Regions from separate parts of the Arthrobacter sp. Y3223151 genome, predicted to be linked through region 2. Evidence: predicted binding sites of a transcription regulator. Region 2 holds the regulator's gene; the other holds the start of a gene.
What was found. The regulator LexA, encoded in region 2, represses DNA repair genes until DNA is damaged. The targets are predictions, from matches to a motif close to TCGAACANNTGTTCGA.
Positions count from the first base shown of each region.

Region 1: a site for LexA is predicted at 6,488-6,503, ahead of AC5RUP_RS08495 (DUF222 domain-containing protein). Genes of this name have one in related genera too.

Region 1 is NZ_JBNHGI010000004.1:224,512-239,464, forward strand. Features, by position in the region: gene AC5RUP_RS08465 (FliO/MopB family protein) at 1-313, opposite strand, end outside; gene fliN (flagellar motor switch protein FliN) at 314-1,012, opposite strand; gene AC5RUP_RS08475 (flagellar motor switch protein FliM) at 1,009-1,926, opposite strand; gene AC5RUP_RS08480 (OmpA/MotB family protein) at 2,076-3,167, opposite strand; gene AC5RUP_RS08485 (motility protein A) at 3,164-3,985, opposite strand; gene AC5RUP_RS08490 (flagellar FlbD family protein) at 3,986-4,303, opposite strand; gene AC5RUP_RS08495 (DUF222 domain-containing protein) at 4,564-6,474, opposite strand; gene AC5RUP_RS08500 (flagellar hook protein FlgE) at 6,684-7,850, opposite strand; gene AC5RUP_RS08505 (flagellar hook assembly protein FlgD) at 7,941-8,519, opposite strand; gene AC5RUP_RS08510 (flagellar hook-length control protein FliK) at 8,533-10,164, opposite strand; gene AC5RUP_RS08515 (C40 family peptidase) at 10,161-11,051, opposite strand; gene AC5RUP_RS08520 (flagellar FliJ family protein) at 11,054-11,476, opposite strand; gene AC5RUP_RS08525 (FliI/YscN family ATPase) at 11,479-12,807, opposite strand; gene AC5RUP_RS08530 (FliH/SctL family protein) at 12,804-13,460, opposite strand; gene fliG (flagellar motor switch protein FliG) at 13,450-14,469, opposite strand; gene fliF (flagellar basal-body MS-ring/collar protein FliF) at 14,466-14,953, opposite strand, start outside.
Region 2 is NZ_JBNHGI010000016.1:25,208-40,160, forward strand. Features, by position in the region: gene hflX (GTPase HflX) at 1-741, shown strand, start outside; gene AC5RUP_RS16015 (ATP-dependent DNA helicase) at 734-2,773, shown strand; gene lexA (transcriptional repressor LexA) at 2,890-3,639, opposite strand; gene AC5RUP_RS16025 (LysM peptidoglycan-binding domain-containing protein) at 3,936-4,289, shown strand; gene AC5RUP_RS16030 (histidinol-phosphate transaminase) at 4,363-5,472, shown strand; gene hisB (imidazoleglycerol-phosphate dehydratase HisB) at 5,527-6,144, shown strand; gene hisH (imidazole glycerol phosphate synthase subunit HisH) at 6,141-6,782, shown strand; gene AC5RUP_RS16045 (hypothetical protein) at 6,785-6,946, shown strand; gene priA (bifunctional 1-(5-phosphoribosyl)-5-((5-phosphoribosylamino)methylideneamino)imidazole-4-carboxamide isomerase/phosphoribosylanthranilate isomerase PriA) at 6,995-7,735, shown strand; gene AC5RUP_RS16055 (SseB family protein) at 7,745-8,593, shown strand; gene AC5RUP_RS16060 (DUF1844 domain-containing protein) at 8,697-9,116, opposite strand; gene infC (translation initiation factor IF-3) at 9,455-10,492, shown strand; gene rpmI (50S ribosomal protein L35) at 10,638-10,832, shown strand; gene rplT (50S ribosomal protein L20, sunset domain variant) at 10,949-11,620, shown strand; gene AC5RUP_RS16080 (TrmH family RNA methyltransferase) at 11,666-12,589, shown strand; gene AC5RUP_RS16085 (MFS transporter) at 12,623-13,828, opposite strand; gene AC5RUP_RS16090 ((deoxy)nucleoside triphosphate pyrophosphohydrolase) at 14,034-14,480, shown strand; gene AC5RUP_RS16095 (Rv2578c family radical SAM protein) at 14,528-14,953, opposite strand, start outside.

The DNA of each region.
Region 1 (14,953 bases), on a different contig from region 2:
GCAGCCGGGAGAAGCTGTCGGCCGCGGTCTGCGGGGCGCGGTGGGCGGGCTCGGCCGCCTCTTCGACCGGCGCTTCGCGGCTGTCCAGCACATGCACCGCCTGGTCCGTCACGCCCAGCACGAAGCGCTGGCCGTCGGCGTCCACCACCACGACGGCGGCCTTGGGCCCGATGGTCTGGCGTTCCACCACGCGCACCAGCTTGCGGGCGCCGGTGCGCGCGCCGCGGCTGAAGCGGCGCTGCAGCACCCAGAGCAGCCCCAGCACCACGGCCAACGAGAGCGCTACCCGCACGGCAAGGACGACTGTCTCCATTTAGAGGAGTCCTTCGGGCACGTCGAGGATCTTGGTGATGCGCACGGCGTAGTCCTGGTCGACGACGACGACCTCGCCGTGGGCGATCAGGCGGCCGTTGAGCAGGACGTCGGCGGGGGCGCCGGCCGAGCGGTCCAGTTCGATTACGCCGCCGGGTTCCAGGTTCAGCACATCGCGCACGGACATCCGCGTGCGGCCGATCTCCACCGTCAGCGCCATTTCGACGTTGTTGATGCGGCCCAGCTTGGCCAAGACCGAGTCGTCGGCGCCGTGCCCGGCCGGGTTCTCGCGCAGCCGGATGGCGAACCAGCCGCCGGCCTCGCCGTCGCCGCCGGTGAGCTTGAAGACGGCGGCTTCCGGATCGGAGAACAGCGCCGCGGCGTTGCCGACGCGTGCCTCCCCCAGCACACCGGCGCCGAGCACGGAGGTGGCCGCTTCAAGCGCCGGGCGCAGCAGGTCGGCGGCAGAAACCAGCGGGGAATCCGTGCCCGCGGCGGCGGACAGCGCGGCCTGGTCGGCCACCACCAAGGCCACGTCGGCCGAGGTTCCGCCCACGAAGGACCCGACGACGGCGGAGGCCACCTGCCCGGGCAGGGGCCCGCCTTCGTCCTGCCGCACCGCGTAGAGCGGCGTGTTGGTGGGCAGCAGCCCCAGGAGCGCGTCGGCGGCAGCAGCCTGAAGGGTCTGGGTCTGTGTCATCGGGCGTTCTCCTCGGTTGTAACAATGACTCCGGCCAGGCGGTTGCCGTTGGCGCCGACGGCGGCGTGTGCCAGCCGTTCACCGTTGACGGCAACATCCAGCGGGCGGTGTTGCGGGTGCGGCAGCGGCAGCAGGTCGCCGATGGCCAGGTCGAGGACCTGGCCGGGCCGGACGCGCATGGGGGCGAACTGCAGGGCGACGTCCACCGGAATTTGCACCAACTGGGTTTCCAGCAGTTTCCGGGCGTTGGCCGGGCTGCTCATGGCGAACGAATCGCGCAGCTGGGTCAGCAGCACCTCGGCAGGGATGGCTACCGTGGCGGGCGCGGACAAGTCGCCGACCCGGATTTCAAAGGTGGCGACGATCATCAGGTCGTTGGTGGCCGCGGCCTGCGCGAACTGCGAGTTGTAATGGATCTGGTCCAGGCTGATGGGCGTGGTGAGCAGGGAACCCAGCGAATAGCGCAGGTCCTCCAGCGCGTCCTCCATCAACCGGCTGACCAGTGCCTGTTCAATTTGCGTGAACTTGCGGTCCGGATAGTCGTGGCTGCCGTTGCCGCCCAGCATGTGGTCTACCCACGTCATCGCGGCCGTGGTCGAAAACTGGATCACGGCCTTGCCGGTGATGTCATCGAGGGCGCAGAGCACCATTGCGGTACTGGCCGGCAACGAAGCCGCGTACTCGTCGTAGGTTTGCATCTGGACCTGCTCCGACGTGACCGTGCAGATCACGCGGACCTTGGCGGTCAGCTGGGTGCCCCACTGTCGGGCGAATGTTTCGAAGGCCAACTCCAGCACGCGGGAATGCTCGCGCGCCAGGGTGGTCGGCCGCCGGAAGTCATAGACTTCGACGGCTCTGGCCGGCTTTTCGGGCGCGCTAGAGTGCGCATGTTCCTGGACCGTCACAGCAGGCACTATCGGCAGCCTGGTTCGGGATGTTAGGAGTTTGGATGATGCGGGTGGGGTGCCCCGCCGCACGTCCAACTCGGCCGCGCGGTGTGAGAGGCGGGCCCTCCGTGGCGGAGGACGACCAACGCCGGCAGGCCGGTGCCGGCGGCAGGCGCTCAGTGGTCGGAGGATGCCCCGCCGGGCGCCGGCGCGTAGGTGGCGTCCGGCCCCGGGCCGCCGCTGCTGCCACCGCCGGTGACCACGTCGCGCCCGGAGCTTCCACCCGGTTCACCGGCCACGCGCTCGGCAGGTTTGTCCTCGGCGGTCTCGCCCTCGGCCGACTCGGCCTCCGCTTTTTCCGCAGCTTCGGCTTCGGCGGCCTGCTTGGCCAACTTCGCCCGTTCCGCAGCCGCCTCTTTGGCGGCGCCGGCAGGATCCTTCAATACTTCGGGGATCAGGTTGCGGATGGCCTCCGGCTGGCCGGAGAGCACAACGATGTCCACGCGGCGGTTCATGGCGAGATCTGCATCGCTCCCGCTGCTGGTCAGCGGCCTGGATTCGCCGAATCCGACGGCGGAGATGCGCTTCGAAACCACGCCGCTGTCTTCCACCAGATGGCGCAGCACGTTCACGGCACGCTCCGAGGAAAGCTCCCAGTCCAATGCGTTCGGGTCCAGGTGGCGCACCTGTGCCGTGTGGCCTTCCACCTTCAGCTCGTAGCCGACCGGCCTTAGCACCGGACCGACCACGTTCAGAATCTTGGTGGTCTGCCGGGTGAGCACCGGCGAGTCCGGCTCGAAAAACGTCTCGCTGCCAATCAGGCGAACGGTCAGGCCCCGTTCGTCAAGCTGGAAGCGGACCGCTTTCTCAAGGCCTTCTTCCTGCAACCCCTTGGTGATCTTCTCCTGGATGTTGCGCAGGTCGTTGACTTCCTTGATTGCCACGTCGAGATCGGTTTTCAGCTCACCCTCGGTGTCCTCTTCGGCGTCACCACTGGTAAACCCCTGGCCCTCCTCGTCGATGAGTTCAGACGGGACCACCACCCCTTCGGCCGTATCAACCGCCTGGGTGCGTTCCACGCCGAAACCGGTGGCCAACGAGTTGGCCAGCTTTTCAAACTTCGCCGCATCCACCGTGGACATGGCGAAGAGCACGATGAACATACACATCAGCACGGTGACCATGTCCATGTAGGAGGCCATCCACCGCTCGTCCGGGTGCTCGTCCTCTTCCGCGCCGAGCGGCCGGCGCGGGCGCCGCGACTTCATGCTGCCTTGACCGCAGGCTTGTCGTCGGACTTCCCGGGTTTGCCTTCCTTGCCCGGCTTCCCCGCACCCATTTCATGCTCCGGAACCATGGCACGCAGGCGTTCGCCCAACAAGCGCGGCTGGCTGCCAGCCTGGACGGCCAGCATGCCTTCCATCAGCAGGGTCATGCGCTCGGTTTCCAGGTCGGCCAAGCGCCTCAGCTTGCCGCCGATCGGCAGCCAGATGAAGTTGGCGGAGAGCAATCCCCACAGCGTGGCGACGAACGCCGTCGCAATCATCGGTCCGAGGGTGTCCGGGGTGGAGAGGTTTTCCAGCACGTGCGTCAGCGATACGACGGTGCCGATGATGCCGATGGTCGGGGCGTAGCCGCCCATGCCCATGAAAAACTTGGAGGATTGGCGGTCGGCGCGCGCCTTCGTGCTGATCTCGTCTTCGAGAAGGATCCGCAGTTCCTCGCCGTCGGTGCCGTCGGCGATGTTCTGCAGCGCGCGCTGCATGAACGGGTCCTTTTCCTCGGTCGCCTCTGCGTCCAGTGCCAGCAGGCCCTCGCTGCGCGCCTTTTCGGCCAGCTCGACGACTCGGTCAATGACCGTCTGGGGCTTCGCAACCTTGCCGGTGAAAGCCCGGGGCAACGCTTTAAAGGCGTGCAGGCCGTCCCTGAGGGTGGTGCTGGCCAGGCCCACGGCGATTGTTGCACCGAAGACCAGGATCATGGGAGCCGGGATGAGGAGCGCCGAGACGTGGGCGCCCTCGAGGGTGATCATGGCGTAGAGCGAGCCGAAGGCCAGCAGGAGGCCAATAAGTGTTGCGGGATCCATTTACGTATTCCTAGGGCGCAGCGGCACAGTGTTGCCGGAATCCGCGGAGTCATCTCCGGGGGCCGGGGCGGCTGGCGGCACGAGGCCGAGCTGGGGGTGACCGTGCTGGTGGACTGAAGGCGGCAGCTCACGGGCCAGGTGCAGCACGTAGGCGCGGTAGCTGGCGATCATCTCGATGACCTGGCTCATCGTCTCGGTGACGATGTACTTGGCGCCGTCAACCATCACCAAAGTGGTGTCCGGGTTGGAATGGACGCGCTCAATCAGGTCAGGGTTGACCGCAAACTGGCTGTCATTCAGCCGCGTTACTACGATCATTGGCCCCGTCCCAGGTCTCTCGAGGGCTCCGGTGAGCCGCTACCTACTACCTTCGGCCGCCAGCGCCCCGCGGTTAGCTGCCCAGGCCACTTGTCGCGCGTGTCACGCGCGGAGTGGCTGGAGTTTGGGCCTAGTACGGGGTTTTGCCGCAGCAAGACGTTCGTTCAGTGACCGTGAAGGCGGCTATCCCTGCTGTTTGGGTGGTAATTCATCCCGCACCAAGGCTGGACGGCTGGCATTGCGGGAGGGCGGCCTCATCATCACGTGGCTTGGAGTGGTTGGGGTGGGATGTGGGTTTGCCAGTAGGAGTTGCGCAGGGGTTTGCGGCGGGGGTCGATGTAGTCCGGCGGGGTGAACCAGGGGATGCCGTCGGCGACGTTAATCTCCCAGTTGCCTTGCTCGATCAGGTCGTGGTGGAGCAGGCACAGGCACACCCCGTTGTTCACGTCGGTGCGGCCGCCGGCCCACCACGGGATGATGTGGTGCGCCTCGGTCCAGAACGCGGGCATGCTGCAGCCGGGGAAGGCGCAGCCCTTGTCCCGGGCGACCAGGGCGCGGCGGATGGCGCGGTTGAAGAACCGTTGTGACCGGCCCAGATCCAGGATCTCGCCCTCGGACCCGAGGACGGCCGGGATGATTTCGGCGTCGCAGGCCATCCGGCGGACCGTGGTGGCCGAGACCGGGCCGTTGAAGACCGCGCTGCCGCCGCCGGAGAGCAGTCCGGCCAGCTGGTCGTATCCGGTGGTGACGATCACCTGGGTGCGGTGCCCGCCCGAGTCCGGAAGCCTGCCGGTGTTCAGCGCGATCCGGCAGGCCCCGACCAGGCCCGCGAGCAGCTTCTGCGCCCTGGTGCAGTCATCCATGGCCTCCACCACGGCCGGATCCACACCGGCGGAACCATCCCTGCCGGGGCGACCGGATCCGGCAGCCGCGCTGCCGGCCGCAGCGGCCCCGTCCGTCCCGCCCGCATCAGCGGCACCGGCCCCGCCCCTGCCTGCCTCAGTGGTACCGGTGCCGGTTCCGGTTCCGGTTCCGGTTCCAGGAACATCATGGTTACCGCCGCCCCTGGCCGTGCCGGCGACCGTGGTTCCGCCACCTGCGGTGCGGGACTCCCCAGCACCGGCAGGGCCCGCCTTTGCGGTGTTCGCGTTGCCGGTTGCGTCTGCTTCCCCTGTGCCTGTAGGGGTGCTGCCGCCGGCGGCGGTTTCGATGGCGTCGGGGCGGATCCGCGGGTTCGCGGCGCTGTTCATCACGGTGGCCAGGGCTTCGTACTCGGCGTCGGTGGTGTTGATGACGAACTGGTGCAGCCCGCGGCGCCGGCCGCGGTAGAACATGCCCTGCCGGGCCCGCAGTTCCTCCTCGGACGGTTCGGCACCGTCCTGGTCGACCGCGGTTTCCCACGTCCTGGCCACCATCACCAGGGTGTCCGCATCGGCGTCCACGGCCTGCCGGACCAGCGACGCTTCCATCGCCTGCAATGCCTCCGGGGTACCGGCGTGGCGGGCCCGGTCCAGGGAATCAACCACCAGGGCCGCGGCCTGGCCGCTGACCTCCCCGCCGGCCATGGCCTCGGCCAAGACCGGCAACGCCGGCGAACCCGGTTCCCCGTCCAGCCGCACCGGCGCGGTGACCGCCTTGCCGACCCGCAGCCGGCGCCGCGCCTCGACAATCCCGATCCCCAACCGGGAGCGCAGATACTCCGCAGTGTTCGCGAACTCCGTCTTGCGGCGGCGCCGCACCTGCTGCGACCCGGACCCCTCCGGGTCAGCGGCGTCCACGCCGCCGGCGCTGATCGCCGCCGCCGGGTCCGCCCACTCCCCCGCCCCCTCCGTCCCCGACCCGGCGGCACCAAGCTCTGCGCCGGGCCCCGCGGTGTCCGACGCGTCGTCACCGGCCTCTGCGCCGGCCCCGGCGCTGGCTCCGAGTCCTGCCGTCGCGTGTTCCCCGGTGGCGGCGATGTCCGCCCGCTCCACCGCGTGGGCGCCGACCGCCTGCAGGAACTCCACCAGCTTCGAAACGCCCTCGACCGCCGCCACCGTGTTGGCCAGGTCCCGGTTGCACAGGGACACCGCCTCGGCAGGAAAGCGGTCGGCGACATCCTGCAGCAGGACACACGCCTGGTCCAGAGATGCTTCGATCTCCCCGGTGCGGTCCAACGGTGCAAGAGCCATACCACAATTTTATTCGTACACACATTCGATAGCCATCAAAAGGGCCCATTGTGTAGGGATAGTGCTCCGCCACTCAAGCAACAGGTGCACCAAGGTTTGATTTCGCGGCAAAGAAAAAGCGGCCGCCTGCGAACGGTGCAGACGGCCGCTGCAGCTGCCCGGGAACGGTCGGGCAGCTGCACTTCGGTGGTGGTTAATGAGCCTTCGGTTTAGCGCTTCAGGTTGGTGAGTTCCTGCAGCACCTCGTCGGAGGTGGTGATGATGCGGGCGTTGGCCTGGAAGCCGCGCTGCGCGACGATCAGGTTAGTGAATTCCTGAGACAGGTCCACGTTCGACATTTCCAGCGAGCCGCCGGCCAGCGTTCCGAGGCCACCTGCACCGGCCGTTCCCAGCTCCACCTGGCCGGAGTTGGCCGTAACGCGGTACGAGGACGAGCCGGCCTTTTCGAGTCCTGCCGGGTTGGTAAAGTTCGCCAAGGCGACCTGGGCAACGACAGCCTGAGTTCCGTTGCTGAACGAACCCATCAGTGTCCCATCGGGCGACATGGTGAAGGACTCCAAGGAACCCGCCGCATGGCCATTCTGGCTGTCGAAGGACACCGTGCTGAGTCCGGCGTAACCGGTGATGGCAGCCAGATTGACCGGGATGCCGCCTGCCAACGAGACAGCTGAAGCCGCCGTGGGCTTGCCATCCGTTCCGAAGGTAAGGGTGGCCGTGGCAGTCCCGTCAGTCACAGTCCAGGAAGAACCGGGTTCTTTCGTGAACTTCAGCTGCAAGGTGCCCTTCGTCCCGTCTTCGGTAAAGACCTCCACGTCGCGGAACAGCTCTGTACCGTCGGCAGCATCGGAGGGCAAGTTGCCAGCCATCACCGCTGATGTCGTCTCCCTAGCGGGCGAGATGGCATCCGGGGACAGGTCGATCGCGGTCACCGGGCCACCTGTGGTCACCGCTCCGCCGTTGGCCATCCAGCCCTGCAGGATTGCCCCGTCCGGGGAGACGAGGCGCCCCATGGAGTCGAGTTCGAAGGCGCCGGCGCGGGTGTAAAGCTGTTCACCGCCCTTAGTGGTGACGAAGAAGCCGTCGCCGGAGATCATCATGTCGGTGGCCTTGCCCGTGGCCTGCGAGGAGCCCTGGGTGAAGTTGGTGGAGATGCCGGCCACCTGCACGCCGAGGCCCACCTGTGCCGGGTTGGTGCCGCCGGCCTGAGCCTGCGGGCCGCCAGCGCCCTGCGTCATCTGGGACAGGGTGTCCTGGAACTGGACGGAGGAGGCCTTGAAACCGGTGGTGTTGACGTTGGCGATGTTGTTGCCGGTGACATCAAGCATGGTCTGGTGGGAGCGGAGGCCGGAGATTCCGGAGTAGAGCGAGCGGAGCATGATCAGCGCCTTTCGGATCGTGGAACGGACGAGCAATTCAGTGATTGGGAAAATTTGGTGGCGGCGAAAGCCGGCTGAGGGGGCGGCATATCAGGCGGCGGCACCCCCAGTAGTACCGGTAGCGCTGGCCGCGGCGTTGGCGCCCGGCGCATCGGTGCCGCTGGTACCCGAGGCAGCACCGGCGTCGTTGGCACCCGAGGCGGCACCGGCGTCGTTGGTGGCTTCACCAGAACCCGACTCCTCCGGCGCGCCGGCGGCGGTAATGCCGGCGACCAGATCGAGCGGGATCTCCCGGCCGTCCACGATTACCTGCGGGACCGGCCCGGCATAGGAGACCGAGGTGGCGGTTCCCGTGACGAGGGAGCCGTCCGCGCCGTAGTAGCTGACCTCGCGGCCCACCAGCGCCGCGGCTACGCCGCGCATCTGCAGGGAGAAGTTCTCCTCGCTGGTGGTGGTCATGGTCGCGATGCTTTCCATCATGGCCAGCTGCGTGGACTGGGAGATCATCTGGTTGGTGTCCATCGGCGAGCTGGGGTCCTGGTTCTGCAGCTGGGTGACCAGCAGGTGCATGAACATCTCGCCGTCCATAGTCTGCTTCGGTGCGCGCACGGGCGGGGCGGTGTACGTCGGGGCGACTGTGCCGACGGGCGCGACTGAGTCGGTGGGCATGGTTCTCCTTGTCTCAGGCCAGCACGTCGAGGCTGGTCGATATCCCGTAGGGACGTCTCAGGGCGGATGGGTCGGTCGTGTCCGGGGCCGCGTCGGCGGAGGTTCCGGTGGTTGCGCCGGGGCGGCCGTCCTGCCCCTGCGTGCCGCCGGAGGGCCGGCCGTCGGGGCCGAACTGCATGCCGGGGCGCGCATCGTTCGGGCGGTTCTGGTTGGACAGGTCCAGGTTGGCGTTCAGGCCTGTGGCCGCAAGATCGCGCTTCAGGTCGGCCATGACTGCCCGCAAGGCGTCGCGGCCGGCGTCGTTCGGCGCGAAGAGCTCCACGCGGACGCCCTCCCCCGTCACGTGGGCGCGGACGGTGACCGGGCCCAGGTTGTCCGGGGTGACGCTGATGGTCATCACGTGCTCGCCGGGCTTGGCCTGCGCGAGGGTGAAGAGCGGGCGGGCCACCTGCGCGGTGAACGGCAGTTGCTGGTTCGGGGGGACGGGAGCAGCGGCGGGGGCGGCGGCCGGCTGGGACACCGCGACCGGCTGTCCGGCGACCGGCGCCTGAAGGCCCGGCTGCAGCGGTTCGCCCTCGCCGCGCACTGCTTTGGCCGCGGTTGTGGCGGCCGCTGCTGTGGCGGCCACACCAGTCGCTGCCCCGCCGGCAGGAGTGCCCGGCACGGATTGTCCGGGAAGCACGACGCCGGTGGTTGGCTGCGTGGGAATCGTCGCCTGGGCTGCGGGCTGGGTGGGAACCGCCGGCGCGATCTGGCCGGCCGGCTGGTCCTCCGCAGCGTCGCCTGTCCCGGATGCCGGCACCACGCCGGCGCCGGCCGCAGCGGCCGTGGCGGCTGTCCCTGCTCCGGCGGCCGGTCCGAGTGCACCCGCGGCGGTTGCGGCAGAGTTCGCCAGCGCAGATACCGGACTTCCTGCGCCCTGTTCGGCCACGTTCTCGCCGTTGACAGCGTTCGCGGCGGACGGGGCATCAGCCACGGTTGCGGCTGCCGCGGCGTGGGAAGCAGCCGGGCCAACCGGGCTGGCGACAACGGATGCTCCGGCGCCGCCTGCGGCGCCGTCGACCGAGGCGAGCCAGCCACCGGTACCGCTAAGTGCGCCGGTACCATCGGGCGCACCGGTTGCACCGACGCCAGCCGAAGTGCCCGCACCGGCGGACCGCTCGATTCCGGCGGCAGCATCGGCTGGCCCAGCGGACTGAGCCGCGTCGCCGCCCTCTTCGCTGACCGGCGTGACCGCGCTGGTCGGACCGCCGGCGGTGAGGCCTTGCCCGGCCTGGAGCGGCCAGGGCACCGGAGAACCTTCGAGACCAGCGACTGCGGCCGCCGGATCAGTGGCTTCGGTGGCGCGGGACGAACCTGTGACAGAGCCGGTGACGCCGGCGCCTGGTTGCGATGCTGCACCGCGACCGGTTTCGGCCCGGGCAGTTCCGGCTGCCGTTCCGGCCGCCCCGGCCGCCCCCGCGGCACCCCCGGCGGAGGCACCGCCGTCGTGCTTGGGGCGGTTAGCCGAAGCAGCGGAACCATGTTGCAGCGCATCCTGCATGGCGGCATCAAAGCCGGGAGAAGAGGAGCGCGCGGCAGCCGGCCCGCCGGAACGGGCGGAGGATGCAGTGGTGACGGGCAGGGAGTTCACGGGCAGGCTCATGCGGTTCGTCCCCTCGCCATGGCCGCCTGCGCGGCGGACAGCAGGTCGGTCAGCTGTCCCGCACCGCCGGAGCCCTGGCTGCCGTTCAGCATCGACGCCAGTCCGGTGTTGCCGGCCTGGCCGTTGAGCATGGCGGTGATCGCGCCGGACGTGCCGTTCTGTCCGGTGAGCATGGAGGTCAGTCCGGTGGACGTGGACAGCTGCGCGGCTGCGATCAGGTCGGTCAGCGCGGTCTGCTGGTCCGCGGTCAGCGCCGCACCGGCAGCGACGCCGGAACCGGCGCCGGCAGGCTGGACCGCGGACTCCTCGGGCAGGATGCGGCGGATGGTGGTGAGGTTGGAGTCGTTCTCCCAGGCGTCCCGGACCTTAATCGTGTCGCCGGGCTGGGGGGCGTCGATGGCCTTGCCGTTGCCCAGGTAGATGGAGACGTGCCCGCCGTCGAAACTGAAGAGCAGGTCGCCTGGCTTTGCGTCGGCCATGGAAGCCACGGGCGTGCCTTCCTTCATCTGGTCCCAGGTGACGCGCGGCAGGTCGATGCCGACGTCGCGGAAGGCGTGCTGCACGAAGGACGAGCAGTCGAGGCCGACGGATGCGTCGTTGCCGCCCCAGACGTAGGGCAGGCCCACGTACTTCTCGGTGGCCTTGATCAGCTCGGCCGCGGTCCCGGTCGCGGCGCCGGTCCCGCTCAGGGCGCCGGTTCCGACAGCGGCGCCGGCGGCGGGGGCCTGGGCTGCCGCCGTCAGCGCGTCGGCGAACGCGCTTGCCGTGGCGCCGCCGGTGCTGCTGCCCGCGGTTGCCCTGGCCGCGGCTTCCGCGGCGGGGGTGGGCTGCGCGAGCTGGGTCAGCGTGGACTGGATCTGTTGGATCCGTCCGAGGGTATCGGTCATGCTCATCGTCCGTCGCCGCCCCGGGCGCCGGTGGACAGCTCGTCCAGCACCAGCTGCTCGCGCCGCAGCTCTTCGAACGCCTCGGCCGCGAGGTGCCGGGTCTCGAGCTTCTCCAGGCCCACGGACTGCTTGCGCACGGCGAGGAACTCCTGCTGGGCCTGCTGCGCCTCGTTCTGCCGGGCCCGGTCCAGGTTTTCCAGGTCGGCCAGCATGCTGCGCGAGGCGGAGCGGGCCGCGGCCACCGCGTGCAGCGTGGCCGCATCGGAGACTTCGCTGATGATCTCGCCCAACTCGTCGCGGGCAGCCACCACCCGGGCGCCGGACTCGCGGGCGCGGTGATTCGCGGCGGCGAGGTTGCCGGCGGCCTGGTCCTGCTGAAGCTGGCGCAGCCGCAGCAGCCCGGCCAGGGGGAAGGATCGTGCCATCTCTACATACCTCCAAGGGTGCGGGCCAGGCGGTGCAGTTGCTCCCACGACTGCGCGGCAGGCGTCTGGTCATCCATCCGCTGCTGCAGGAACAGGTTGATGTCGTCTTCGTGCTGGACGGCCGCGTCCACCAGCGGGTTGGAACCGGGCTGGTAGGCACCCACGTCCAGCAGGTCCTGCGCGGCCTTGCGGGCCGCCAGCACCTTGCGCAGGGCGCCCGCGGCGCGGGAGTTCTCCGCGCTGTTGACCTTGGATGCCACGCGGGAGATCGAGCCGAGCGGGTCCACGGACGGGTAGTGCCCGGAGACAGCCAGCTTGCGGTCCAGCACCACGTGCCCGTCCAGGATGGAGCGGGCGGAGTCGGCGATCGGTTCGTTGTGGTCGTCGCCGTCCACCAGCACCGTGTACATCCCGGTCACCGAACCGGTTTCGGCGGTGCCGGCGCGTTCCAGCAGCCGGGCCAGCAGGGAGAAGGTCGACGGCGGATACCCGCGGGTGGCCGGCGGCTCGCCGACGGAGAGGCCGATCTCGCGCTGGGCCATGGCCACGCGGGTCAGCGAGTCCATCATCAGCATGACGTCCGCCCCGCGGTCGCGGAACGATTCGGCAATCCGGGTGGCGGTGAAGGCGGCGCGCAGCCGCATCAGCGCCGGCTCATCGGAGGTGGAGACCACCACGATGGACCGGGCCAGGCCGGCCTCGCCGAGGTCGTCTTCGAGGAACTCGCGGACTTCACGCCCGCGCTCCCCGACCAGCGCGATCACGGACACCTCGGCGTCGGTGCCGCGGGCGATCATGGACAGCAGCGAGGACTTGCCGACGCCGGAGCCGGCGAACAGGCCCATGCGCTGGCCCTTGCCCACGGTGGTGAGCGTGTCCAGCACGCGCACGCCCAGCTGCAGCGGCGTCTCGATCCGCGCGCGGTGCATGGCGGAGGGAGTGTCGTTGTCCAGCGGGACCAGCGAGTCGAAGACCAGCGGACCCTTGCCGTCGATCGGCCGTCCCATCCCGTCGAGCACCCGGCCGAACAGACCGTTGCCGGTAGGCACCAGCACCGGGGCGCCCTTGGCCTCGGCCGGGGTGCCGGTATTGATCCCGGTGAGCCGGCCCAGCGGCATGCAGCGGATGCTGTCCCGGCCGGTGGCCACGACCTCGGCCTCCACGCCCTGGCCGTCGCCGATGAGCACGAGGTCGCCGATGGCGCAGTCCAGCCCAATGATTTCGACGCCGAGGCCCACCACCGAGGACACCATCCCGTAGCGCGGGGGCCGGGCTGCCGCCAGCGCGTCGGCGAACCGGTCCGCGCGGGGGCGCCAGGCGACCGCGGTCACTGCCGGGCCTCCAGCAACGCGGCCTTGGCGCGGGCGAGCGCGGTGCCGATCCGTGCGTCCAGGAAGCCGTCGGCGAATTCGGTGACGGCGTCCCCCGGCGCGAGCGACGAATCGGGGCTGAAGCTCACACCGGCCTGCTGCCGCGTCTCCGGCGCCAGCATGGTCAGGTCCGCCGGATTCATCCGCACGGTGTGCACGCGCGAGGCATCCACCCCGGCCAGTGCCCGGGTGAGGGCCGAACGGGCGGAGGCAGCGCCGTCGGACAATTCGTGGCCCAGGATGGCTTCGGCCAGTTCCATGGCCGCGGCGGCCAGGGTGTCCTGCGCGGCGGCAAGTACCGGCGCGGTCCGTTCCTCCAGCGCACGGGTGGCCGCGCCGAGCGCGGCCACTGCGTGCTGCAGGCGGGCGCGGGCGTCCGCCATCGCGGCGGCGTGGTCCTGCTCCATCGCGAGCTGGCGTTCGCGCATCAGCTCGGTGCCTTCGCGCATGCCGGCGGTGTAGCCGGCGGCGTGGCCGCGGACCCTGGCCTGTTCCTGCGCCTTGTCCTGCGAGTCGTCGCTGCGCAGTTCGGTGTAGCGCAGCTTGGCGAAGGCCCCGGTACCGGTGTTCAGCTCGGGGAAACTCATCCGGGAGAACGCGGCGTCAGTAGACATACTCGTCCTCCTCCGCCCCGCGCTGGACGGTAATGATGCCGCTGGCCTCGAGCTCGCGGATCGAGCGGACGATGTCCGCGCGGGCCTCTTCGATCTGCGACATGCGAAGCGGTCCGGTGGCCTTGATCTCGTCGTCGAGGATGTCGCGGTTGCGCTCGGAGACGTTCTTGCGGATCAGCTCGGTGACCGGTTCGCTGGCGCCCTTCATGGCCACCGCGAGCACCGCGATCTCGATGCCGCGCAGCACCTGCTGCACGTCGCGCGGTTCGAGCTTGGTGATGTCTTCGAACGTGAGCATCCGGGAGCGGACTTCCTCCGCCAGCTCCGGATCGCGTTCCTCCAGGGCTTCCAGGAGCGCGCGTTCGGTGGCGACGTCGGCGCGGTTGATGATGTCCACCAGCGGCCCGACGCCGCCCACCACCTCCACCTGTTGGCGGGGCACGACGGCGCCGGCCCGCACCTTGAGCGTGTCCGCCACGATCGACACGGCTTCGGGGGTGGCGGTGCCCATTGTGGCGATGCACTGGGCTACCTCCGGCCGCACCGAATCCTCCAGCCCGGCGATCACCGTGGACGCGAGCTCCGGGCGCACGTGCGCGAGCACCAGCGCGATGGTCTGCGGGATCTCGCCGTTCAGCAGCGTGATCAGCTGGGTGGGGTCGGCGTCATCCAGGAACTCGAACGGTTTCCCGGCCATGGAGGTGGCCAGCCGGTCGAGCACGCCGGCGGCCTTCTCCGCGCCGAAGGAGGCGGCCAGCAGCCCGGCGGCGAACTCCCTGCCGCCGCGGGGCCGGCGCCGGCCCTTGACCGTCATGTCGTGGAATTCCTTGAACGCCTCCTCGGCGGTCTCGGGATCCACCCGGCCCATGCTCACGAGCTCGGCCGTGATCAGCTCGGCCTCGGCCTCGCTGAAGCGCTTCATGACCTCGGCGGCCCGGGCCTGTTCCATCTGCATCAGCACCACCGCCACCTTCTGGGTGCCGGTCAACGTGGTCAGTAACTCGCTCATGCGTTCTGCTTGTCATCCATCAGGGAGCGCAGGAAGTCGGCGGTCTTGTCCGGTTCCAGGGCTGCCAGGGCGTCGATTTCCGCCCGCTTGCGGTTCATGTCCTTCTGTTCGTCGGACAGCTCCGGCGGGCCGGCGAGCTCCAGCGCGGTGGTGTTCGGGCCGGTGACCACGGGGATCGGTTCCGGAACGATGATGGGCTTCGCGGGAAGCTGCAGGTCCTGCGGCGCCTCGATCTCGGGCTGGAAGTCCTGCAGCTCGCCCAGGTCCACCGGCTCGCGGTTCTGCCGGCGGGACCAGCGGGCGTAGACCAGCAGGGCGATGATCACCAGCAGGATGATGCCGGCGGTGATGATGGCGGTGCGGATCAGCTCGGCCTGGCGCGCGGCTTCCTCGGCGGCCTGCGCGGCGGCCAGCGCCTCGGCGGCCTCCTGCGCGCCGGCGGTATTGAACGGCACGAGTTCGACCGTGACCTCGTCCCCGCGGT
Region 2 (14,953 bases):
TTGCGCCGGGAGATCACCGCCATGAAGCCCGCACGGGAAACCAAGCGCGCCAACCGCCGCCGCAATGCCGTGCCGTCGGTGGCAATCGCCGGCTACACCAATGCCGGCAAGTCGTCGCTGCTCAACCGCCTGACGGATGCGGGCGTGCTGGTCGAGAACGCGCTCTTCGCCACCCTGGATCCGACCGTCCGCCGGGCGGAAACACCGGACGGCATCGGTTATACGCTCGCCGACACGGTAGGGTTCGTCCGGTCGTTGCCGACGCAGCTGGTGGAAGCCTTCCGCTCCACCCTGGAGGAAGTTGCCGACGCCGACGTCATCCTGCACGTCGTCGACGTCTCGCATCCCGACCCGGAGGGCCAGATCGCCGCAGTGCGCGAGGTGCTGACCGAAATCGAAGCACGGCACATTCCGGAAATCGTCGTCTTGAACAAGGCCGATGCCGCCGATCCCTTCGTGGTCGAGCGACTGCGCCAGCGCGAACCGCGGCACGTCGTGGTCTCGGCGCGGACGGGGCAGGGCATCGATGAGATGCTTCGGCTCGTCAGCGAGACGATCCCGCGGCCCAGTGTGAAGCTGCAACTGCTGGTGCCCTACGACCGTGGCGAAGTGATTAGCCGCCTGCACAACGAAGACGCCGAGATCCTCTCCATGGAGCATGGCGGGGACGGCACGCGGCTCGACGTGATGGTGCGCGAGGGCCTGGCATCGGAGCTGGAACAGTTCCTCCGGCATGACTGACCTCCAGGTTCCCGCCGGTGAGGCGTTGCGGCTGCTTGATGTCGCCGTTCAGGAGATGGGCGGGCAGCACCGTGCCGGCCAGCACGAGATGGCGGCGAAAGTAGCCGAGGCCTTCGAGCGCCGGCAACACCTGCTGGTGCAGGCGGGCACAGGCACCGGCAAGTCGCTGGCCTACCTGGTGCCGCTCATGGTCCAGGCGCTGGAGGGGGAGAAGCCGGCCATCGTCTCCACCGCAACGTTGGCGCTGCAATCGCAGATCGTCAAGCGGGATCTGCCCCGGCTGTTGGAGGCCGTCGCCGACGAGCTTCCCAGGCCGCTGGACGTCGCTTTGCTCAAGGGCAGGAACAATTACCTCTGCCTGCACAAGCTCGCGGGCGGCTTTCCGGACGAGGACGCGCCGGCGGCACTGTTCAGCCTCGGCGAGGACGCGGTTCCGCATCCTGCTCCGGCCGGCGCAGGGTCCGCTTCCGGCGCCTCGGGCGCGCTGGGCAAGGAAGTCGTGCGCCTGCGCGAGTGGGCACAGGAGACCGAAACCGGGGACCGGGATGAACTGGTGCCCGGTGTCAGCGACCGGGCCTGGCGGCAGGTCTCCGTCGGCTCGATGGAATGCTTGGGCGCCCAGAAGTGTCCCCTGGCCGCCGAGTGCTTCAGCGAACTGGCCCGGGGCCGCGCGGCAGAGGCTGACATCGTGATCACGAACCACGCCATGCTGGCCATCAACGCCTTCGAGGGCGTCGCGGTACTCCCGGACTATGACGTGGTGGTCATCGACGAGGCCCATGAGCTGCAGGACCGGGTCACCAGCGCCGTCGCGGGGCAACTCTCCGCCGCCATGGTGCGTACCGCCGCCTCGACGGCGCGCAAACACACGGGGATCAGCGTGGAGCCTTTGAACTCCGCCGCCGACGCCCTAGAGGACGTCCTGCAGTCGGTGCCGACCGGCTTGTTGGCGGTTGGCCTCCGCGAGGAGCATGAGCTGGTGCTCGCGCAGGTACGGGAAGCGGCCCGCGCGGCGCTCTCCGACTCCAAGCCCGAGGGTGCGGGGGCAGCGGACGGCGGACGGCAGATGGCGCGCTCACGGCTTTCGGCCGTGCTGGAGCTGGCTGAACGGCTGCTGTCCGCACCGGACTCCCGGGAGGTCATCTGGGCGACCCGTCCCAGCACCTATGGCGAGACCGGCGACTACGCCGCCAATGACGACCAGCCGGCAACGCTGAACATAGCACCGCTCTCGGTGGCGTCCCGGCTGCGTGAGGGCCTGTTCGACGAACATACCGTTGTGCTGACATCGGCGACGTTGTCGGTCGGGGGAACCTTCGACGCCGTCGCCGGGTCGCTCGGACTGCTCGGAGCCGGCGCGCCCGCCTATTCCAGCGTGGACGTGGGCAGCCCCTTCGATTACCCCAGGCAGGGCGTGCTCTACGTGGCGTCGCATCTACCGAAGCCGGGCCGGGGCACCAGCCCGGAACAGCTCGATGAACTCGAGGAGCTGCTGCTGGCCTCGCGCGGCGGCGCCCTGGGCCTGTTCTCCTCGCGGCGTGCGGCAGAAGAAGCCGCGGCCGAAATGCGCGTGCGCACCGACCTGCCCATCCTGTGCCAGGGCGAATCGTCGATGGGCGCGCTGGTCCGCCAATTCGCCGAAGAACCCGACACCTGCCTGTTCGGCACGATGACGCTCTGGCAGGGCGTCGACGTACCCGGCACAGCGTGCCGGCTCGTGGTCATCGACCGGATCCCGTTCCCCCGGCCGGACGACCCGCTCACGACTGCCCGGACCCGGTCCGTGGCGCAGGCCGGCGGAAACGGTTTCATGACCGTCTCGGCGACCCACGCGGCCGTGCGGCTGGCCCAGGGAGCCGGCAGGCTGATCCGCGCCTCCAACGACCGCGGGGTGGTGGCCGTCTTGGACTCCCGGCTGGCGACAGCGCGCTACGGGAACTTCCTCCGCAGCGCCCTGCCGCCCTTCTGGAGTACCAAGGACGGCGCCACGGCCCGCCAGATCTTGGAAAGGCTGGCGTCGGCCGCAGCCTGAACGTGCTGTGGGGACAGGCCCATCCCGGAGCGAGCGGGGCCCACCCGGCCGGGAACCGCCCGTGCGCGCAGGGATCCCGGGGTGGCGGCAGCGGGGGACCGGGAGACGAGGGCGCGTCAGAGGGCCCGCATCACCGAGACAACCTTGCCCATGATGGTTGCGTGGTCGCCCAGAATGGGTTCGTACTGGGTATTCTGCGGCAGCAGCCAGGTGTGGCCGTCGCGCTGCCGGAAGGTCTTGACCGTTGCTTCGTCGTCGAGCAGTGCCGCCACGATGTCGCCGTTCTCGGCCGTGTGCTGCTGGCGCACCACGACCCAGTCGCCGTCACAGATGGCCGCATCGATCATGGAATCGCCCGAGACCCTGAGCATGAACAACTCGCCGTGTCCCACCAGTTGCCGCGGCAGGGGCATGACGTCCTCGACCGCCTGGTCCGCCAGGATAGGCCCGCCCGCTGCGATCCGTCCCACCAGCGGCACCATCGCCGTGTCGGATGACGTGGTCAGCTCGGATACTGCGACGCCGCTGGAGCTGCGCAGCTGTTGCGGTTCATCGACTCCGACGATTTCCACACCCCCGTGCTCGAGTTTCAGCGGGGTCAGGATTTCCATGGCACGGGGACGCTTGGGGTCGCGCCTGATGTAGCCCATCTTCTCGAGCTGGGCCAACTGGTGCGTGACGCTGGACAGGCTTGCCAGACCGACGGTGTCACCGATCTCGCGCATGGACGGAGGGTATCCGTGGGACATGACGGAGCGCTGGATCGTTTCCAGGATCTTCTTCTGCCGCGGCGTCAGGCTGCGTCCCACTTTGACGGGCCGGCCGCGTCGCTTCGCTCCGGCAGTGGTGGTGGTCTCTTCCGACATGTCCGGCCCCGGTCTCCCCGTAGTGGTCCCTGCGCCGGCGCCGTAGCGGAACCGCACATGGGCTGTTGTCTCAACTGTTTTGTCGGTGGCGGCTGATGCACTGCTCTTACTGCCGCTCGACGCTTACAACGCTAGGCGAGGCGGTAGCGAATTTCAAACATTTGTTCGACTGAGTCTCGACAATGTTCGATCACCAGTGCTAAAACTGTAAGAGACGCATTCGAAGATACGTTCGAATACGGTCGCACAACGATCGAAACCAGCCGAAATAGATCGAATATCGGAAAGGTGGCACCATGTCCGCCCAGCTCGCACCGCAGCCCGCCGGCGTTCGCACCAGCACAGGCCTGCGGCTGACCCGCCGGGGCCGTTTGTTGCTGATCGGCCTGCCGCTGATGCTCGCCGCGGCCGCAGCCCTGACCCTGATCGGTTTCTTCACGGCTCCGGCAATGGCCGCCGCCGGGGGGCTGGGACCGGGGCCGGCAGCAACTGTCACGGTCGGCAGCGGCCAGACACTGTGGGACATAGCAGTGCAGTCCGCCCCGGACCGCAACCCTCACGATGTCATTTTCGAGATCGCGCAATTGAACGGCCTGCAGGGGGACATCGTCCACTCCGGACAGCAGCTGCTGGTCCCGTCGGCGCCCTGAGACCAGCCGTAATATGAGCTGCTTCGGCCCGCCCGATTCCTGCCCCGGGCGGGCCGAAGCTTAAACTGGACCGGTGAGTGAGCAGTTAGAACGCCTGAACCGCCTGCCGTTGCGGGAAAATCTCCGGGGCTTGGAGCCCTATGGTGCGCCCCAGCTGGAGGTTCCCGTCCTCCTGAACGTCAACGAAAACACCCATGGCCTCCCCGATGCTGTCCGCCAGGCCATCGTCTCGGCCGTCAGTGAGGCGGCCGCGGGCCTGAACCGGTATCCGGACCGCGAGTTCACGAAGCTGAGGACGGCGCTGGCCAGCTACTTGGGGCACGGCCTCACCGCAGAGAACATCTGGGCCGCCAACGGATCGAACGAAGTCCTGCAGCAAATCCTCCAGGCCTTCGGCGGCCCCGGCCGCACCCTGTTGAGCTTCCCGCCCACCTATTCCATGTACCCGCTGCTGGCCAGCGGAACGGACACGGATTATGTGGCTGTTCCGCGGGGGGCGGACTTCACGTTGTCCCCGGACGCCGCCGCCGCTGCCGTGGCCGACTCCGCGGCAAATGTGGTCGTTCTTTGCTCCCCGAACAACCCGACGGGCACCGCCCTGGGCCTTGAAGTCGTGGAGGCGGCGTATGCAGCGGGGGAGGCCTCCAAGGCCATCGTGATCGTGGACGAGGCCTACGCCGAGTTCGCCCACGAAGGAACGCCGAGCGCGCTGACGCTGTTGCCGGGGCGGGAGCGACTCATTGTTTCCCGGACCATGAGCAAGGCCTTCGCGCTGGCAGGCGCCAGGGTCGGGTACCTCGCCGCCGCACCGCAGATTACCGATGCGCTGCGCCTGGTCCGCTTGCCCTATCACCTCTCCGCGGTCACTCAGGCAACGGCCCTGGCCGCGTTGGAACATGCTGATGCGCTGCTGGCCAACGTCGAAGACATCAAGGCGCAGCGGGACCGCATTGTCGACGGGCTGGCCGCACTGGGACTTGACCCGGCGCCGTCCGACTCAAACTTCGTGTTTTTCGGTGGGCTGGAGGACCCCCGCTCGGTGTGGCAGGGGCTGCTGGAAGCCGGCGTGCTGATCCGCGACGTCGGGATCCCGGGCCATCTGCGGGTAACCGCCGGCACTGAGGCCGAGACCACAGCCTTCCTCGACGGCATCAAGGCCCTCGTGGCGAGCCCCGTCTCCTAAACTAGTAAGAGCGAACCGGCTCGTGCCGGTCGACCAATTCGTCAAAGGACTCCCATGACCGTGGAAACCACCACCGGACGTACCGCACGCCTCGAACGCATCACCAGCGAGTCGTCCGTGCTGGTTGAACTGGACCTCGACGGCACCGGCCGTTCCGAGATCAGCACCACCGTGCCGTTCTACGACCACATGCTCACCGCCCTGGCGAAGCACTCGCTCGTCGACCTGACCGTGAAGGCCAGCGGGGACACGCACATCGACGCGCACCACACCGTCGAAGATGTCGCCATCACCATCGGCGACGCCCTGAAGGAAGCGCTGGGGAGCAAAGCCGGGATCCGCCGTTTCGGCGAAGCCACGGTGCCCCTGGACGAGGCGCTGGCCCACGCCGTCGTGGACATCTCCGGCAGGCCCTACCTGGTGCACACGGGGGAACCGGCAGGCCAGGAGTACCACCTGATCGGCGGACACTTCACCGGATCGCTGACCCGCCACGTCTTCGAATCGATCACGCTGCACGCCCAGATCTGCCTGCACATGCGCGTGCTGGGCGGCAGGGACCCCCACCACATCGTCGAGGCCCAGTTCAAGGCCTTCGCCCGGGCGCTTCGCGCCGCCGTCGAAGCCGATCCACGTGTCGAGGGCATTCCCTCGACGAAGGGAGCCCTGTGACGGCTGCGCCTAAGGTCACCGTACTGGACTACGGCTCCGGGAACGTCCGCTCGGCAGTCCGGGCGCTGGAGCATGTGGGTGCCGACGTCACGCTGAGCCATGCCTCCGACGACGTCCTCGACGCCGACGGCCTGCTGGTTCCCGGCGTCGGGGCCTTCGCAACGGTCATGAAGGGGCTCAAGTCCGTGGACGCGCTTCGCTGGATTGGGCGGCGGGTGGCCGGCGGCCGGCCCGTGCTGGGCATCTGCGTCGGCCTGCAGGTCATGTTCGAAGAAGGCGTGGAACATGGCGTGCGGTCGCAGGGCATTGGGGAATGGCCGGGAACCGTGGAAGCGCTGCCCGCTGAGGTCGTGCCCCACATGGGGTGGAACACCGTGGACGCCGCGGAGGGCAGCCGGCTGTTTGCCGGGATCGAAGACGAGCGCTTCTACTTTGTACACTCCTACGGTGTGCAGCACTGGAACTTCGATGTCACCCAACCCGCGATGACACCCCCGCTGGTGACCTGGTCCACGCACGGCGCCCCGTTCATAGCGGCCGTTGAAAACGGTCCGCTGAGTGCTACCCAGTTCCATCCGGAAAAATCCGGAGACGCCGGCGCGGAGCTGCTGCGCAACTGGCTGAAGACGCTGAGGTAGTCATGGGCAGCATCCTCCTGATGGGCCTGGCCGGGCTGCTGGCCGGCGGCGCCATCTCGTTCCGGCAGCAGCGGCTGCCCAAGTGGTTGGTGATCGTCTTCTGGATCCTGGCCGGCCTGTCGCTGCTGGCTGCCTACTTGCTCACCCTCGGCCCGGCCGAGTAACCACACCCATCCCGCGCCCGCTGACGGCGCGCAGAAAGCGGAAGAACCATGACGAACGAAACCACCATCCTTGAACTTTTGCCCGCAGTCGACGTTGCCGACGGCCAGGCCGTCCGGCTGGTCCAAGGCGAAGCCGGCAGCGAGACCGGCTATGGGGATCCGCTGGAGGCTGCGCTGGCGTGGCAGACCGACGGGGCGGAATGGGTGCACCTGGTGGACCTCGACGCGGCGTTCGGCCGGGGCAACAATACGGAAGTGCTGCGCCGCGTCTCCGACGAACTGAAGATCAAGGTGGAGCTGTCCGGCGGCATCCGCGACGACGCGTCCTTGGAGCGCGCGCTTGAGTTCGGGGCTGCACGTGTCAATCTGGGCACCGCCGCCCTGGAAAACCCGGAATGGACAGCACGCGCCATTGCCCGGCACGGTGACGCCATCGCCGTCGGCCTGGATGTCCGTGGCACCACGCTCGCGGCCCGCGGCTGGACGCAGGACGGCGGCGACCTCTGGGAGGTGCTGGCCCGCCTCGAAGACGCCGGCTGCTCGAGGTACGTGGTCACCGATGTGACCAAGGACGGGACGCTGCGCGGGCCCAACGTGGACCTGCTCCGGCAGATGTGCGAGCGGACCGACAAGCCGGTGGTTGCCTCCGGCGGCATCTCCAGCCTGGATGACCTGCGGACACTGCGCGGCCTGGTCCCGGCCGGCGTCGAGGGAGCGATCGTGGGCAAGGCACTGTACGCGGGCAAGTTCACGCTGCCCGAAGCCCTCGATGTCGCCGGACGGCGCTGAGAGACCAGCATGGGCAAGAAGCAGCTGCCCGCCCATATTGCCGCTGCGCTGGCGGGAGCCGGCGGGGCGGGGGACTCGGCCGGGCAAAGCTGGGCCGGACGGGACCTGAGCGGTGAAGGAAATCCGCTTCACCAGTTCGACCACGATGACGGCAGCGCGGATCCCGGCTACGAGGCGGCGCTGCAGTGGCTGGCTGCCGGAACCGGCGGCGAAGCGGAAGTAGTGGCTGCCCTGGCCAACGCCCGCGTCTTCGTGCCCATCGTGGCGACGCTGGGAGAAGAGGCCGAGGGCAGCCACGGCCTGACAGCGGATAAACAGGCCGACATGGCCGTGGTGACGTTGCAGGCGCCGGATGGGCGCCGGGCGCTGCCGGTGTTCAGCAACACGGCCGCCCTGGAAGCCTGGCATCCCCAGGCCCGGCCGGTCGCCGTGGAGGCGCCGCGGGCGGCCCTGGCGGCCGTGTCCGAAGACGCCGAACTGATGGTTTTGGATCCGGGCGCCGCCCTGACGTTCGTGGTCCGGCGGCCGGCAGTGTGGGCGTTGGCCAAACAGCACGAGTGGGTGCCCTCCTACCGTGATCCGGCGCTGTTGGAGTGGGTGGCCGAGGCCACGGGCGGCGAGGAGGCGGTCATGGCCTCGTTCGTGGAGCCCGGGACCGGGATCGCCGTCCGGGCGGCAGATGGAGCCGTGGTGGCCGGCGGCGGCCCCGGCCCGGAGCTGCGCCTGGTCCTGCAGGTGCAGGACGGGCTGGGGCGCGAGGAGTTGGGTGCCCTGGCCGGACGGATCCAACAGCGGCTCCAGTCCCGGCAGGAGTTTGCCGAACGGGTGGATTCGCTGGAGTTGAAGTTCACCCGCTGAGTCCCGCCGGCGAACGGCGTAACCAGAAGCGCAAAGACAAAAGGACGACGCCGGTGCGTGGCACCGGCGTCGTCCTTTTGTCAGTTCTGGAAGTTCGGGCCGGTCAGTTGACCGGACCCGTGAACTTCTCGCCCGGGCCCTTGCCCGGATCGTCCTGGATGACCGAGGCTTCGCGGAAGGCCAGCTGCAGGGAGCGCAGGCCATCGCGCAACGGTCCGGCATGCTGGCTGCCGATTTCCGGCGCCGCAGCGGTGACGAACCCGGCCAGGGCGGTGATCAGCTTGCGGGCTTCGTCCAGGTCCTTGAGCTCTTCGGCGTCTTCTCCGGCGGCCAGGCCGCATTTAACGGCGGCGGCGCTCATCAGATGGACGGCGGCGGTAGTGATGACTTCCACGGCCGGTACTTCGGCGATGTCGCGCATCTGGCCCAGGACTTCCTGTTCCTGGCTGGAGGCAGAACCGGCGTCGGGTGCGAAGCTGTGGCGGTGGCCGTCGGTCTGCGGATTGTTATCTGAGCTGCTCATACTGGTAAGCTTGTCACAGACCAATTGGATCCCGTTACTTATGTGCCTCACAGCACGTGCGGAGCAGGATCCGATCTGCAAGCGGAGTCCTCTCCCACCCGTCGGTATGGCTAGCCAGAGCTGCCGGGTCCAGGTCGGCAGGCTGTAGCCGGAAACCTTCACGCGAGGCGCCCGGACCAGCCGGTGGAACTTCTGCTGTTTCCGCCTGCCGCCACTTTGAGGCCTTCGATTGCGTTTGCAATGGGAGGCCTTCTTTCATTGCAGGCGGCAGCCGATTTTAGTGACAGGAGCCACACATTAGCGAGCCAAGAATCAATGATCGTATCCGCGTTCCCGAGGTGCGGTTAGTCGGACCGAACGGCGAACAGGTTGGGATCGTCCGTATTGAGGATGCCCTGCGCCTGGCCACGGAATCGGATCTTGACCTGGTTGAGGTCGCACCGCAGGCTAAGCCTCCGGTGTGCAAGCTTATGGATTTTGGCAAGTACAAGTATGAGGCTGCGGTCAAGGCCCGCGAGGCGCGCAAGAACCAGACGAACACTGTGCTCAAGGAAATCCGGTTCCGCCTGAAGATCGACAAGCACGACTACGAGACCAAGCGCGGCCACGCGCTGCGCTTCCTCGCGGCCGGCGACAAGGTCAAGGCCATGATCCAGTTCCGCGGCCGTGAACAGCAACGCCCGGAAATGGGCATCCGCCTTCTGCAGAAGTTTGCCGAGGACGTAGCCGAGGTCGGCGTGATCGAATCGACTCCGCGCATTGACGGCCGCAACATGGTCATGGTGATCGGCCCGACCAAGAACAAGGCCGAAGCCAAGGCAGAGGCCCGGCGGGCCGCCCAGAAGGCTGACGCCAAGGCAACAAACGAGGCCAAGAAGGAGAAGGTGGATACCTCGGCCGACCAGGATCCGCTAACTCAGAGCCTGGGCGACTTGATGCCGGAAGGCCTGGCCGCTATGGCAAGCCAGCCGGAGGAAACCGCCGAAGCACCTGCCCAGGCCGATGCCGCGGCTGAGGTTGAGCCCGAGGTGGAGACCGAGCCCGCGGAGCAGCCGGAAGCCGAGGCTGCGGTTGCGGCCGAGGCGGAGCCCGAGGTTGAGGCGGAGCCCGAGGTTGAGGCCGAGGCCAAGCCTGCTGCCGAGCCGGAAGCCGAGGTTAAGCCGGCCGCGCAGGCCAAGCCTGCCGCTGCAAAGCCGGCAGTTGCAAAGCCGGCCGCTGCGAAGCCGGCGGCCGAGGCCAAGCCGGCGGTTCCGGCGAAGCCCGCGGCACCTGCCACGGAGGCCAAGCCCGCAGCACCCAAGCCCGCCGCCCGGCCCAAGCCTGCAGCGCGGCCTGCAGCACCCAAACCTGCTGGCCGGTCCGGTTCCAAGAACTAAGACCGTACAGAGAGCATCCGGCAACCGCCGGGCACGGTTCTGTGCCCGGCGCCGGTAAACAAGTAAACCGCCGGTGCCCGTTTTGCGGCACCGCACGAGCCGACGGTCGGCAGCGACCCGAGGAGACGTAAGGAGAACGGCAGCCATGCCGAAGCAGAAGACCCACAGTGGCGCCAAGAAGCGCTTCAAGCTCACCGGCAGCGGCAAGCTCAAGCGCCAGCAGGCCAACCGCCGCCACTACCTGGAGCACAAGCCTTCCACGCTGACCCGACGCCTTGCCGGTGACAAGATCGTTGCTCCGGCCGACGTGCGCAACATCAAGAAGATGCTCGGCATCTGATTTTCTCCCCTCCGGTCCGCGCGGTGACGCCGCAAGGGCCATCCAGCTAGTTTTGCCCCCGGCCGCCGATTGCGGCGGCCGAACACCGGGCACCAATCATCAAAAGGAGTACGCACGTGGCACGTGTGAAGCGGGCGGTCAACGCCCACAAGAAGCGCCGGGTCATCCTGGACCGGGCTGCCGGATACCGCGGACAGCGGTCCCGCCTGTACCGCAAGGCCAAGGAACAGCTGCTGCACTCGTTCGTGTACAGCTACGGCGACCGCCGCAAGCGCAAGGGTGATTTCCGCCGCCTGTGGATCCAGCGCATCAACGCTGCGTCTCGCGCCAACGGCCTGACCTACAACCGCCTCATCCAGGGCCTGAAGGCCGCCGAGGTCCAGGTCGACCGCCGCATGCTGGCCGAGCTGGCCGTGTCCGACGCCGGCGCCTTCGCCGCGCTGGTGCAGGTAGCCAAGGACGCCCTGCCGGCCGACACTTCGGCTCCCGCAGAGCGTCAGACCGCTGCCGCCAAGCCTGCCGCCGCAGCCAAGGCCGCCCCGGCCGCAAAGGCTGCCGCGCCTGCCGCTGAAGCCGGCGAAGTTGCCGGCGCCGTGAAGGCCGTTGACGGCGAGGACGCTCCCGCCGGCTACACCATCAAGGGCAACCAGTCCAAGAAGTACCACGTCCCGGGCTCCACCTGGTACGAGAACACCACTCCCGTGTACTGGTTCGAGTCCGTGGAGGCCGCCAAGGCTGCCGGCTTCGAGCCCGCCGGCGGCGAGGCCCGCCAGAAGGTTGCCGAATAAGCACCGGATGCATCAACGCTTATGTGGCGACGTTATAGTCGCTGTATGAGCACTACCGGGCGCCCGCAAGCCGTCATGTCCAACCCCCGAGCTGATCGGGTCAGGGATGTGGCAAAGCTTGCCGGGCGCTCGGTGCGTTTAAAGCGCCGCCAATTCTTGGCCGAAGGCCCGCAGGCTGTCCGCGAGGCCCTGTCGGCCCACCGCGCGCATCTTGCCGCCGGCAACAGCGGCACCGTGGCCGAGGTCTTCGCCACCGAAGCCTGCCTGGACCGCTCGCCTGAACTGGCCGACCTTGCCGACGGCGTGCCGCTGCGGCTGGCCACCGATGCGGTTCTGGCCGCAATGGCAGACACCGTAAACCCGCAGGGGATCGTGGCCGTCTGCCACTACCTGGACCGGCCGCTGAACGAGGTCCTGCAAAGCAAACCCCTGCTGCTGGCGGTCATGGTCCGGGTGCAGGACCCGGGCAACGCCGGCACCATCCTGCGGGCGGCCGATTCAGCCGGCGCCGATGCCGTGATCCTGACCAACTCCAGCGTGGATATCTACAACCCCAAGGCCGTGCGTTCCACGGCCGGATCGATCTTCCACCTGCCTGTGGTGAACGGTCACGATTTCGGTGACGTGGCGGCCGCCGTGCGCGCCGCCGGCGCGACCATACTGGCAGCTGACGGCTACGGCACCGTCGATCTGGACGACCTGCAGGACCGCAGTGCGCTGGCCCGGATGGGAGAAGGTCCCGCAGCCGGGGACGAGGGTGCGGCCGGCCTTCCGGATCTGGCGGCGCCTACCGCTTGGCTCTTTGGGAACGAAGCCCAAGGGTTGTCGTCGGAAGAGCTGGCTGCCGCGGACCATCGGGTGGCAGTGCCGGTCTACGGCCAGGCCGAAAGCTTGAACGTCGGCACGGCTGCCACCGTCTGCCTGTACGCCTCCGCCAGATCCCAGCGTCGACGCGGGCCTGCAGGGTAGCTGCTGACCGGCCCGGCAGCCGCATATTGCGCCTCAGGCGAGGCTGCGCCGTTTCTCAAGCGCCCCGCTGAGAGCGGCGATGACCAGCCCCAAGGATGCCAGCCCGGCACCTACCAGCGCCGGCGCGGCATATCCCCAGCCCCAGGAGATCACGAGGCCGCCCAGGAAGGCACCGAGGGCATTGGCCATGTTCAACGCCGAATGGTTCAGCGACGCGGCCAGGGTCTGGGCGTTGGGGGAGGCGTCCATCAGGCGCGTCTGCAGGGCCGGGATCAGGCTCGATCCTGCGGCCCCGAGGAGGAACACGAGGGGAATTGCCAGGGCGGCAATGGATGAGGCCGCCCAGAAGAACACCAGGATCACGATGATCGCCGTCATCACCTGGTAGATGGTCCCCATCACGGAGCGGTCCGCCAACCTGCCGCCGATGAAGGTGCCGACGACCATGCCCAGGCCGTAGAGGCCGACAATCAGCGGCAGGGCGGCCGGGGCCAGGCCTGTCACCTCGGTCATGGTGGGGCTGATGTAGGAATACACCGCGAAGAATCCGCCGAAGCCAACCACGCCGATCAACAGCGCCAACCAGACCTGGATCCGCTTCAGGGCGCCGAGTTCCCGGCGGATGCCGGCCTCCGCATGCGCCGGGCTGAAGGGGACCAGCCGCTGGAGCATCAGTATCGTCACCGCGCCGACGATGCCCACGGCCACGAACATCAGCCGCCAGCCGTACTGCTGGCCCAGCCAGGTCACCAACGGTACGCCGACGACGTTGGCCACGGAGAGCCCGAGCATGACCATGGCCACCGCCTGCGCGCGGCGGGTCGGCGAAACCAGCGAGGCGGCCAGAACGGCGGCCACGCCGAAATAGGCGCCGTGCGGAAGGCCGGAAATGAACCGGGTGGCCAGCATGGTGGCGTAGTCGGGCGCGAACACGGACGAGAGGTTCCCGAGCGTGAACAGGACCATCAGCCCCAGGACCATGTGCTTGTGCGGAAGCTTGGCTCCGAGGGCTGCGAGCAGCGGCGCGCCGACCACCACGCCCAGGGCATAGGCGGAAATCAAGTGCCCGCTCTCCGGGATGGAGACGTCCAGGCCGGCCGCCACATTCTGCAGCAGGCCCATGATGGCAAATTCCGTGGTGCCGATGCCGAAGCCGCCCATGGCCAAGGCGACGATGGCCCACGCTGTCCGGCGGTTTTCGGTCTGCCTCCGTGCGGTGACGAGTGTCGGGGAATTCATGATCGGCTTTCGGTCGGACGGACAACTGGGCGCCGGCGCACGCCTGCATGCCATGGCCTACGGCACGGGCGGCAGCTGCGGGCACCGGCTGTCACTGTACGGCAACGCGACGGCGCGGCATCCCATTCCGGACCCGTGTGACCTGTGGTCTGCGGCATAGTCCGTGCGGGGAGCCAGGCAAGACATGCACCGTAGACTGATCCGCGTGCAAACGAGCCTGAAACAGATTGTAGGGGCAGCCATCCTCGACGCCCGCGACGCGCCGAGCAGATTGCTGGCCGCCCGGCGCACCGCGCCAGAGGCGCTGGCCGGCCTGTGGGAGTTCCCCGGCGGCAAAGTGGAGCCGGGGGAGAGCTGCGAAGACGCCTTGCGCCGCGAAATCCGCGAAGAACTGGGGGTCGGAATAGAGATGGGAGTCGAAGTCTCCGGTCCGTTCCCGCAGGGGTGGCCGCTGAATGAGGCGGCGGCCATGCGCGTATGGTGTGCCTACATCACCGACGGGCAGCCGAAGCCGCTGCAAGACCACGACGAATTGCGCTGGGTCCGGCTGGAGGCGGCAGAAGCTGCGGCCCTGCCGTGGATCCCCGCAGATTTTCCGATCCTCGAGGCCGTGCTCGCCGCTGCGGGCCACACCGCCGGCCGTCCCGCGTAACGGCTCCGGCCGGACCCCGTCGTCGGGGCCGCGGCCTTGCCGGGAAGTTAGAACAACGTCGCCTGTCCCGCTGCGGCCGGCTTGCCGGACGGTGCTGCCGGACTTTCCGCCGGTGGCCGCATGGGCACGTTGCGCAGCCGGGCAGCGTTTTCCAATCCGTGCCGGCGCTTGGCTGCCCGGACCCGGTCCGCCAGCCAAACCCGATAGTCCTTGGCGGCATACGTGCCGCCGTCGTAGAGGCGGCGGTACTTGCCCAAAAGTTGCGGGTATTCCGTGGCCAGCCATTGCAGATACCATTCCCTGGCGCCGGGACGAAGGTGCAGCGCGCCCGCCGTCATGCTGGTGGCACCGGCTGCCGCAACGGCCGCGCAGAGCCCGTCGAGCGCCTCCTCCGAGTCCGTCAGCCAGGGCAGGATCGGCATGGCCATCACCGAACACGGCAGGCCGGCGTCGCTGAGCCTGGCGATCAGCTC